2 regions of the Sinomonas halotolerans genome follow, and region 1 is predicted to be linked to the other one. Evidence: riboswitches for the same ligand, from Rfam matches in the RefSeq annotation. Region 1 holds a riboswitch; the other holds the start of a gene.
What was found. A riboswitch is a leader RNA that binds a small molecule or an ion and turns the genes downstream of it on or off. The one in region 1 is predicted to bind glycine.
Positions count from the first base shown of each region.

Region 2: linked by a shared signal. The riboswitch ahead of gcvP (aminomethyl-transferring glycine dehydrogenase) and the one ahead of ABCQ75_RS05590 (methylenetetrahydrofolate reductase) in region 1 are both predicted to bind glycine.

Region 1 covers NZ_JBDFRB010000003.1:315,845-321,360, forward strand. Annotated here, with positions in the region: gene ABCQ75_RS05580 (LytR C-terminal domain-containing protein) at 1-286, shown strand, start outside; gene ABCQ75_RS05585 (TetR/AcrR family transcriptional regulator) at 311-985, opposite strand; glycine riboswitch at 1,152-1,249, shown strand; gene ABCQ75_RS05590 (methylenetetrahydrofolate reductase) at 1,382-2,230, shown strand; gene ABCQ75_RS05595 (TolB family protein) at 2,264-3,193, opposite strand; gene ABCQ75_RS05600 (sugar phosphate isomerase/epimerase family protein) at 3,198-4,202, opposite strand; gene ABCQ75_RS05605 (Gfo/Idh/MocA family protein) at 4,246-5,394, opposite strand; gene ABCQ75_RS05610 (carbohydrate ABC transporter permease) at 5,423-5,516, opposite strand, start outside.
Region 2 covers NZ_JBDFRB010000001.1:479,021-484,536, forward strand. Annotated here, with positions in the region: gene gcvP (aminomethyl-transferring glycine dehydrogenase) at 1-2,569, opposite strand, end outside; glycine riboswitch at 2,610-2,707, opposite strand; glycine riboswitch at 2,709-2,807, opposite strand; gene ABCQ75_RS02125 (hypothetical protein) at 2,963-3,169, opposite strand; gene ABCQ75_RS02130 (Tex family protein) at 3,401-5,516, opposite strand, start outside.

The DNA of each region.
Region 1 (5,516 bases):
GCTCGCGAAGCGCAGGTTCAGGGTCCTCGCCGTGGACAACGAGAAGTTCTCCACCGCGGCCACGGCCGTGGTGCGTTCCGGGTCCGCGGGGGAGGCTGCCGCGTTCACGCTTCAGCGGCACGTTCCGGGCAGCGTGTTCGTGCGGGATCCGCGCGCCGACGACTCCGTGGACCTCCTGCTCGGCCCCGCGTTCACCGGGCTCGCCGCGCCCAAGGTGGTCGACCAGACCCCGGGCACCCTCAACTGCGAGCTTCCCAGCCCGACGGCGACCCCGCCCGTCCGCTGAGGCCGGCCCGGCCCGGCGCCCCGCTCAGGCGCGCAGCGGCCGCCCGTCCTCGCCGAAGCGCGCCCCGACCCCCAGCTGGATGAAGCGCACGGTGGCGTCCGTGCGGCGCTCGCCGGCGTCGTCGTCCGCCTCTTCCGCAGCCTCCTCCGGGCCGCCCCCAGGCCCTGGAGCCCCGCGGCGCCCGCGGTCCGCGCTCGCGGTGAGGGAGCCGTGGACCAGCTGGACGAGCTCCTCGACGTCCCCCTCGGGCAGGTACCCCTGCGCCATCCCGTCGGTGAGGATGGCCTTCAGGAGGTCGTTCAGCTCGCCCACGTGGTCGCCCAGCTTCGCGAAGGACGACGGCGAGAGCACCGCGCGCATGGCGGGTCCCGGGGGGAGGTGGCGGCGGGAGAGGTCCTCGACCTGCGCACGGATGTACACGGCGAGCCGGTCGACCGGGTTCTCGAGCCGCGCGAGCTCCGCCTTGAGGTCCGTGAGGAACCGGCCCGTCTCGGCGAGGGCGTAGCCGATGAGCAGCTCCTCCATGTCCGCGTAGTAGTTGTAGACCGCAGTGCGCCCCACCCCGGCCTGCCGGGCCACGTCCGTCATGGTGAGCCCGGGGAGGCCGCGCGTGAACAGGAGCTCGCCGAACGCGTCCAGGATGCGACGCTGCGTGAGAGCGCGCTGGGCTGCGTTCGACTCGGCCTGGATGCGGGGCATGTCTACATTTTACGTCGGTGTGTCACCAAAAGCCCTTTGTTGCGGGTGATCAAGCCTGCTCCTGCGCGCGCATGTCGTGCCGATGGCGCGGCCTTTGACAGCGGTCGGTGAGCCCCGACACACTGATCGGGTGCGGCCGTGCCCGCCATACAACTGAAGACGCCGATGATCCGCGGCGGGAGAATCCCGCCGGCGCAGCAAGCGGGTGCCGTAGGAGCAAATCCTCCCCAGGAATCTCTCAGGCCCATGTACCGCCGCGGTGAGGCTCCTCTGGAAAGCAGCCTCCGGGCTCACCGACGGTGCAAGCGGACCACCCTCCCGCGGAAACTCTCAGGTCCATGACAGAGCGGGGAGGACGCCCGCCGGCTTCGCCCGGCCAGAGAAGAGGAGTCCTCCATGCCAGCGCATGCCCTTCCCCCCGCCGCAGGCCAGGCACCGTCCTGCCCGGCCCCCGCAGCCAGCCCGGCCGTTCGCGATCCCGGCCCCCCAGCCCTTCCGCTGCGCCGGGAGATCGTCCCCACCGAGGGCATTGCCGCCCGGGTCGCCGCCGCGCTCCCCGAGGGCTCGGCCCTCACCGTCACGTGCCTCCCGCACCACGGCATGGAGCCGACCGCGGAAACCTCGGTCCGGCTCGCGGACCTCGGCTATCGCGTTGTGCCGCACCTCGCGGCGCGCAGCATCGTGGACAGGGCGCGGCTGGCGCGCGCGCTCCGCGAGTTCGCGTCCGCCGGGATCACGGAGGTTTTCGCCGTCAGCGGCGACGCCGCGCAGCCGGCGGGGCCCTACGCCGACTCCACCTCGCTCCTGGAGGACATCGCCGACCTCTCCGGCGGCGCGTTCGCCGCAGGGGTGGCGGGCTATCCCGAAGGGCATCCTCAGCGCAGCGGGCCCGAACTCCTGGATGCGCTTCTCGCCAAGCAGCACCTCGCCGCCAGCGTGGCCACGCAGATGTGCTTCTCCGCCGCCGCGATCACGGACTACGCCGCGCTCCTGCGCGCCGAGGGCATCCGGCTCCCGGTCTGGGCAGGCGTCCCCGGCGCCGTGCCACGGGCGCGGCTCGTCGCGCTGGCCGCGAAGATCGGCGTGGGCCCCTCGCTGGCGTTCATCACCCGCAAGGGCCCCCTGGCCCGCCGCCTCCTGGGCAGCGGCGGGGTCTACTCGCCGGAGGGGCTCGTGCGCAGCCTCGAGACGAGTCCGGCAGGCCTGGCCGGGATCCACCTCTTCACCTTCAACAGCTTCGGCTGAGCGCGCTGTACGCGGAGGGCGCTGCGGGCGCCCTCATCCCAGGGGATAGTCAATGAACGCGAAGGCCGAGGAGTCGGGCGCCCAGCTGGGGACGTTGACCGTCCCCTGCCCGCCCCACAGGGCAACGAGCGTGACGGGCTCGTCGCATGCGCTGACGTGGACGAGCCTGAGCTCCACGGGCTGGTCCGCGGGGTGGCCGCGGGTTCCCGGTGCGTAGCTGAGGTACACCGCAACACTGCCGTCCGGCGCGACGTGCGGGAACCAGTTCACCCGCTCGTCGTGGGTGAGCTGCTCGAGCTGGCAACCGTCGGGGCGCGCCCGTGCCAGTTGGGCGTGCCCCGGCAGTGCCGAGAACTGTTCGGTGTTGAAGACGATCCACTCTCCGTCAGGTGTCCACTCGCACCCGTCCGCCGGGCCGGGGTGGGTGGTGACGGCGAGGTCGTTGCCGCCATCCGTGTCGACCGTGTGGATGGTCGCGGACGCCCACCAGTCCCCGCCCTCCGGTTCGAGCCGTACATAGGCGAGCCTCTGCCCGTCGGGGCTGACGCCGTGCAGGAAATGCATTGCCCTGTCGTCGCGGGTCACGCGCCGCGCGGGACCGCCCCCGAGCGAGGTCGCCCAGATGTGCCCGTCATCGGCCGAGGCGAACAGCGTGGCCCCGTCCGGCGCGAGGACGTGATCGTTGTTGACGCCGGGCATGCCCGGCGAAGGGATCTCCCGGGGCGGACCCGATCCATCGACGGGGAGCGTCCACAGGAGCCCGTCGCCGTTGAGCACGAGGCGGCCGTCGGGCGTCCAGTTCGGGGCCTCGTAGAGGCGCTCGCGGGATTCGAAGACAGTCCGGACACTGCTGGATGCCCTGTCCCAAATGCGGATCCGGGCCCGCTGGCCCCGGCGGAGCTGCCGTGGACGGGCAGCTGTCCCGCCCCACCGGGGACCCTCGGCAGGTGCTGGCGCTGCCACGCGTTCAGGACTGGTTGCTGAAGGCGGCGTCGAAGGACTGGGAGCTCGGGGCGAAGTCGAACTTCTTGAGCTCCTTGAGTGCCTCCGGGGCGCCGACGAGGCGGTCCATGCCGGCGTCCTCCCATTCGACCGAGATCGGGCCGTCGTAGCCGATCGCGGTCAGGGCGCGGAAGCAGTCCTCCCACGGAACGTCGCCGCGGCCGGCGGAGACGAAGTCCCAGCCGCGGTGCGGGTCGCCCCAGGACAGGTGCGAGGAGAGGATCCCGGCCCGGCCGTTGCCCATCCGCATCCGGGTGTCCTTGCAGTCCACGTGGTAGATCCGGTCCGCGAAGTCGGTGATGAACGCGACGGGGTCCAGGCCCTGCCACACCATGTGCGAGGGGTCCCAGTTGAGCCCGAACGCCTCGCGGTGCCCGATCGCCTCGAGCGCCCGCTGCGTGGACCAGTAGTCGTAGGCGATCTCGGACGGGTGGACCTCGTGCGCGAACCGGACGCCGCACTCGTCGAAGACGTCCAGGATGGGGTTCCACCGGTCGGCAAAGTCTTGGAAGCCGGCCTCGATGACGTCCGCGCCGACGGGCGGGAACATGGCCACGTACTGCCAGATGCTCGAGCCCGTGAAGCCCACGACGGTCTTCACCCCGAGGGCGCGGGCGAGCCGGGCGGTGTCCTTGAGGTCCTCGGCCGCACGCTGGCGCACGCCCTCGGGGTCGCCGTCGCCCCAAACCGCGGAACCCACGATCGCCTGGTGCCGGAAGTCGATCGGGTCGTCGCACACGGCCTGGCCCTTGAGGTGGTTCGAGATGGCGAAGAGCTTGAGGCCGTGCCGGGAGAGGATGCCGAGGCGCTCGGCGATGTACGCCCCGTCGTCCCAGCGGGCGGCGTCGAGGTGCTCGCCGGAGACGGCGATCTCGAGGCCGTCGTAGCCCCAGCCGGCCGCGAGCTCGGCGACCTCCTCGAGCTTGAGGTCGGCCCACTGGCCGGTGAACAGGGTGAAGGGGCGGGGCATGGGGTTCCTTTCTGCGGGGAACGGGTCAGACTGCTGGAATGGCTCAGAGGTGCACGGTGCTGGACTTGGCGGCGGCGGATTCCTCGATCGCGCCGAGGACGCGCTGGACCTGGAGGCCCTCCTCGAAGGACGGGCTCGGGGCGGAGCCCTCCCGGATGGCCTCGAGGAAGTCCCGGATCTGGTGGGTGAACGTGTGCTCCCAGCCGATCATGTGCCCCTGCGGCCACCACGCGCCGGCGTACGGGTGCCCCGGCTCGGTGACGACGATCCGGCGGAAGCCCTGCTCCTCGGCAGGTGCGGTCGCATCGAGGAACTCGAGCTCGCCGAGCCGCTCGAGGTCGAACGCGAGCGCCCCCTCGGAGCCGTAGACCTCGATCCGCAGCGAATTCTTCCGCCCGGTGGCCACGCGCGAGACCTCCACCGAGGCGACCGCCCCGGAGGCGAGGGACAGCGTGGCCCAGGCGGCGTCGTCGACCGTCACCTCCTCCGGACCCCCGGGCCCGGGGCGCTGCGCCACGAAGGTGTGGAGGCGGCCCGAGACCTCGGTGACCGTGTCACCGGTGAGGTACTGCACCTGGTCGATCGCGTGGGAGGCGATGTCCCCGAGCGCGCCCGAACCCGCCGTCTCCTTGCGGAGCCGCCAGGTCATGGGAGCCCCCTCGTCCGCGAGCCAGTCCTGCAGGTACGACGCGCGGACCTCGCGGACGGCGCCGATCCTCCCGGCCGCGATGAGCTGCTTCGCGTAGGCGAGCGCCGGCACGCGCCGGTAGTTGAAGCCGACCATCGAGACGACGCCGCGCGCGCGGGCCGATGCCGCGGCAGCGACCATGCGCTCGGACTCGGGCAGCGAATTGGCCAGCGGCTTCTCGACGAGGACATGCTTGCCGGCCTCGAGCGCGGCGATCGCGATCTCCGCGTGCAGCCAGCCTGGGGCGCAGATGTCCACGATGTGCACGTCGTCCCGCGCGATCACCTCGCGCCAGTCCGTGGCGGACTCCTTCCAGCCGTACCGCGCGGCCGCCTCGGCGACCTGCTCGGCGTCCCGCCCCACGAGGACCTTCTGCTCCACGGCGGGGACGTCGAAGTAGGCGGCGACGTTCCGCCAGGCCTGCGAGTGGGCCTTGCCCATGAAGGCATAGCCGATCGCGGCGACGCCGAGCGGCTGGCTGGCGGGCTGCTCGTTCGTTTCCACGGTGTGCTCCTGATTCCTGCCGCGGGGGCTACTTGACGGCGCCGGCGGACAGGCCGGCGACGAGGTGCTTCTGCACCAGAATGAATCCGATGAGGACAGGAAGCGAGACCACGACCGATGCG
Region 2 (5,516 bases), on a different contig from region 1:
TGAGCGTGCCGGCCACCGGGAAGGCCAGGGTCGGGGCGTGGAAGCCGAAGTCGATGAGTCGCTTGGCGACGTCCTCCGCGGTCACGCCGGTCTTGGCGGTGAGATCGCGCAGGTCGAGGATGCACTCGTGCGCCACGAGGCCGGCCTCGCCCGTGTAGAGGACCGGGAAGTGCTCGTCGAGGCGCTTGGCGATGTAGTTCGCCGCGAGCAGCGCGGACTTCGTGGCCTCGGTCAGGCCATCGCCCCCCATGAGCTTGACGTACGCCCAGGAGATCGGGAGCACGCCGGCAGAGCCGAAGCGCGACGCGGACACGGGAACGTCCGCCCCGCCCGCCCAGTCAGCGGCGTTGCCCGGCATGAACGGGGCCAGGTGCGCGCGCGCCGCGACGGGACCGACGCCCGGCCCGCCACCGCCGTGGGGGATGCAGAAGGTCTTGTGGAGGTTCAGGTGGGAGACGTCGCCGCCGAACTGGCCCGGCTGGGCGAGGCCCACGAGCGCGTTCATGTTGGCGCCGTCGATGTAGACCTGGCCGCCCGCGGCGTGGACCGCGTCGCACACCTCGCGGACGTCGGCGTCGTACACGCCGTGCGTGGACGGGTAGGTGATCATGATCGCCGAGAGGCGGTCCCGGTTGGCCTCGATCTTGGCCTCGAGGTCTGCGTGGTCGATCGTGCCGTCGGCGGCGGTCGCGACGACGACGACCTTCATGCCCGCGAGGACGGCGGAGGCCGCGTTGGTGCCGTGCGCCGAGGCCGGGATGAGGCAGATGTCGCGCTGGGACTCCCCGCGGGACGCGTGGTAGCCGCGGATCGCGAGGAGGCCGGCGAGCTCGCCCTGCGAGCCCGCGTTCGGCTGGATCGAGACCTGGTCGTAGCCGGTGATCGTGGCCAGATCGGCCTCGAGATCGGCGATGAGCTCCCGCCAGCCCTCGGTCTGCGTGTCCGGGGCGAACGGGTGGATCCCGGCGAACTCGGGCCACGTGATGGCCTCCATCTCGACCGTGGCGTTGAGCTTCATGGTGCAGGAGCCGAGCGGGATCATGGTGCGGTCGAGCGCGAGGTCGCGGTCCGAGAGCTTGCGGAGGTAGCGCAGCATCTGGGTCTCGGAGCGGTGCGTGTGGAACACCGGGTGCTGGAGGTAGAGGCTCGAGCGGTGGACCTCCGCCGCGAGGCCGAAGCCCGCAGCGCCGTCCTCGGCACCGAGGTGGGAGTCGACGCCGTCGCCCGCGGCACCGGCGCCGAAGACCGAGGCGACGGTCGCGACGTGCTCGGAGGTCGTCGTCTCGTCGCACGAGATGCCCACGGTGTCGGCGTCCACGAGGCGCAGGTTGATGCCCTGCTTCTCGGCCTTCTCCACGAGGGCGGCCGCGCGGCCCGGGACCACGGCAGTGACGGTGTCGAAGAAGCTCGTGTGTGCTACCTCGACCCCGGCGCCTGCGAGGGCCGCGGCGAGCGAGACGGCGTGGCGGTGCGTCCGCTGGGCGATCGCCTTGAGGCCCTCGGGGCCGTGGTAGACGGCGTACATCGACGCGACGATGGCCAGGAGCGCCTGGGCCGTGCAGATGTTGGACGTGGCCTTCTCGCGTCGGATGTGCTGCTCGCGCGTCTGGAGCGCGAGGCGGTAGGCGGGCTGTCCGGCGTCGTCCTTCGAGACGCCCACGAGGCGGCCGGGGAGCTGGCGCTCGAGGCCAGCGTGGACGGCCATGAAGGCCGCGTGCGGGCCGCCGTAGAACAGCGGGACGCCGAAGCGCTGGGCGGAGCCGACGGCGATGTCCGCGCCCTGCTCGCCCGGGGACTTGATGAGGGTCAGCGCCAGGAGGTCGGCGGCGACGGTCACCATGGCGCCGCGCTCCTTGGCAGCGGCGATGAGGCCGGTGGCGTCGGCGACGAGGCCGGAGGCGCCGGGCTGCTGCAGGACGATCCCGTTGATGGGGCCCTCGGGGAGGCCGTTGGAGAGGTCGGCGACCTCGACCTCGAAGCCCAGGGCCTCGGCGCGGCCCTTGACGATCGCGATGGACTGCGGGAACAGGTCCGCGTCAAGAACGGTCTTGCCATCCTTGGAGGCCTTGTCCTTGTTCGCCCGCCGCATGAGCAGCACGGCCTCGGCCACGGCGGTGGCCTCGTCGAGCAGGGACGCGTTCGCGATCGGGAGGCCCGTGAGGTCCTCGACTGCGGTCTGGAAGTTCAGGAGGGCCTCGAGGCGGCCCTGGGAGATCTCCGGCTGGTAGGGCGTGTAGGCCGTGTACCAGGCGGGGTCCTCGACGATGTTGCGGCGGATGACGGGCGGCGTCACCGTGTCGTAGTAGCCCTGTCCGATCATCTGGACGCGGGGCCGGTTCTTCGACGCGAGGGCGCGGAGGGCCGCGAGGGTCTCGGGCTCGCTCAGGGCGCGGCCGAGGGAGAGCGGCTTGTCCTGCTTGATGCTGTCCGGGACGGCGGTCTCGGCGAGCGCCTCGACGCTGTCGAACCCGACGGTGTCGAGCATGTGCTTGATGTCGGAATCGCGCCGGGCACCGATGTGCCGGTCGACGAATGCTGCGGGGGAAAGGTCCGTCACGGGGAACTCCATCAATCAGGCCGGCCGGGTGGCGCGGCTTTTGACTCTCGTTCCTCCCCGCTCTGTATGGGACCTGAGAGATTCCGCCGGGTGTTCCCGGCTTGCACCGTCGGTGAGCGCCGCTGGGTGCGGGGCTGCTTTCCAGAGTTGCCTTGCCGCAGCGGTACAGGTGCCTGAGAGATTCCTGGGGAGGTGTTGCTCCTACGGCGCCTGCTTGCTCATGCTCGCAGGACTCTCCCGCCGCAGATCAGAGGCAATGTTCAGTTGTGGCCCAGCTGGGTCTGTGCTCCAACTGGTCCCGGACCTGAGCCGGGCGGCGCCGCTCATAGCGGCACTAGTCCATTGTGCTATGCCGGAGGTCACGTCGGCAAATGGCCTGCGCCACTCCCCCGCCCCGTCCGGCGCTCACTCGGCCGTGGACACGCTCCTGCTGCCGCGGCCGAGCAGGCCGCCGTCAGGGCTGAGAGCGGCGCCGCGTGTGCGCCGCATGCCGCGGATGGCTCCGAGCAGCAGCGTGGCGCCCGCGAGGGCCGCCACTGACAGGAAGAAGAGCAGCCCACCGAGGGCTACGGTGCCGAAGAAGACGGCCGTCTGAAGGTTGAACTCGAACATTCTCTCCACTCGCTCCGGGGCCGTGGATCTCGTGGCCCCACCGTCAATTCTGACGGGGCGGAGAGGGCGGAACGCCCCGGATTCCGGGCCCCGGAGCCGTGAGATCCGACACACCCGCGCCGCCCGCGGCGGGAGGGGACATGACCCCGCGACGTGACACGGCTCCACAGCCTTGCGGGGTCGAGTCCGCGTGCGGGGACATGACCCCAGTGGCCCCAGGGCCAACGCCGATCAGCGCGCGAGGCCTGCCCGCCGCAGAGCGTCCGCAAGCGCCGTGTCTGCGCCCCCGCTCCCCGGCCCGCCCTTCGCAGCGCCCTGGCCTCCGCCCTGCCCCGACCGGGGCTGCCCAGACCGGGGGTGGTCGGAGCGGGGCTCCCCGGACCGCGTCTGGCCGGCCCCACGCCCGCCCCCGCGCTTGCCGGCCCGCTGGTCGGCCTCGCGCTCGGCACCCGGGCGCCGTTCGGCGTCGGACGCACGACGGCGCGCCTCGCCGCCCGCTCCCGGCCGCCCGCCGCCGGGCTCGTCATCGAGGCGGAGGGTGAGCGAGATGCGCTTGCGGGCCGGGTCGACGTCGAGGACCTTGACCTTGACGACCTGCCCCGATGTGACGACCTCGCGGGGGTCGGAGACGAACTTCGTGCTCATCGCCGAGACGTGGACGAGCCCGTCCTGGTGCACGCCCAGGTCGACGAAGGCGCCGAAGGCGGCGACGTTGGAGACCGTGCCCTCGAGCACCATGCCGGGCTTGAGGTCGTTGATGGTCTCGACGCCCTCGGCGAGCGCCGCGGTGACGAACTCCGGTCGCGGGTCGCGGCCCGGGCGCGCGAGCTCGGCCATGACGTCCCGGACCGTGGGCAGGCCGAAGCGGTCGTCGACGAACTGGGCCGCGTCCAGCGCCGCGACCCGCTCCTTTGCACCGCCTGCCGCCTCGAGGATGCGGCCGGCGAGGCCGTAGGCCTCGGGGTGGACGGAGGAGGAATCGAGGGGCTGCTTCCCGCCCGTGATGCGCAGGAATCCGGCGCACTGCTCGAACGCCTTCGCGCCCAGGCGCGGGACCTTCTTGAGCTCGGAGCGGCTCGCGAAGGCGCCGTGCTCGTCGCGGTACTCGACGATGTTCCGGGAGAGGTTCGGACCCACTCCGGCCACGCGCGAGAGCAGCGCGGGAGAGGCCGTGTTGACGTCCACGCCCACCGCGTTCACGCAGTCCTCGACCACTGCGTCGAGGGTCCGCTCGAGCTTGGCGGCGGTCACGTCGTGCTGGTACTGGCCCACGCCGATCGACTTCGGGTCGATCTTGACGAGCTCGGCGAGCGGGTCCTGGAGGCGCCGCGCGATCGAGACCGCGCCGCGGAGGGAGACGTCCAGGCCCGGGAGCTCGGCGGAGGCGAGGGCCGAGGCCGAGTACACGGAGGCTCCCGCCTCGGAGACGATGACCTTGGCCCGTCGTGGCATCCCGAGCCGGGTCAGGAGCTCGCCCGCGAGGCGGTCCGTCTCGCGGCTCGCGGTCCCGTTGCCCACCGCTACAAGCTCCACGCCGTGCTTCCGGGCGAGCCGCTCGAGCACCGCGAGGGATTCGTCCCACTTCTTGGCCGGCTGGTGCGGGTACACGGTCGCGGTGTCCACGACCTTTCCCGTGCCGTCCACCACGGCGACCTTGACGCCTGTGCGGAGACCGGGGTCGAGCCCGAGGACGGCGCGGTTCCCGGCCGGGGCGGCGAGGAGGACGTCCCGCAGGTTGGCCGCGAACACCCTCACGGCCTCGTCCTCGGCGGCTTCGAAGAGCCGTGCGCGCAGGTCGGATTCGAGCTTGGCGAGCAGCCGGCCCTGCCACGCGACCTTCACGGTCTGGGCGAGCCACGTGCCCGCGGGCGTCCCCTGGTCCGCCCGGACCCCGAGGGCGTGTGCTACGGCGCGCTCGTAGCCGGCGCGGGCCTGGGCGAGCTCGGCCTCGTCGCGCGGGTCGGCCTCGGCGATCTCGAGGGAGAGCTCCCCCTCGCGCTCGCCGCGCAGGAGGGCGAGGACGCGGTGCCCGGGGAGGGAGTCCACGGGCTGGACGTAGTCGGCGAAGTCGGCGTACTTGCCCTCGGGACCCCCGCCGGGCCCGGTCTTCTGGCCCGCGTCCTTGGCGGCGGAGCGCAGGCGTCCTCCCGCGAAGAGCCGCTCGCGCAGGGACGCGACGAGCGCGGCGTCCTGGCCGGCGCGCTCGGTGAGGATCGCGCGGGCGCCCGCGAGGGCCTCCTGCGCCCCCGTGATGCTGTGCTCGGGGTTGAGGTAGCCCGCGGCCAGGGCGGTGGGGTCGGCGCCCGGGTCGGCGAGGATCGCGTCGGCGAGGGGTTCGAGCCCCGCT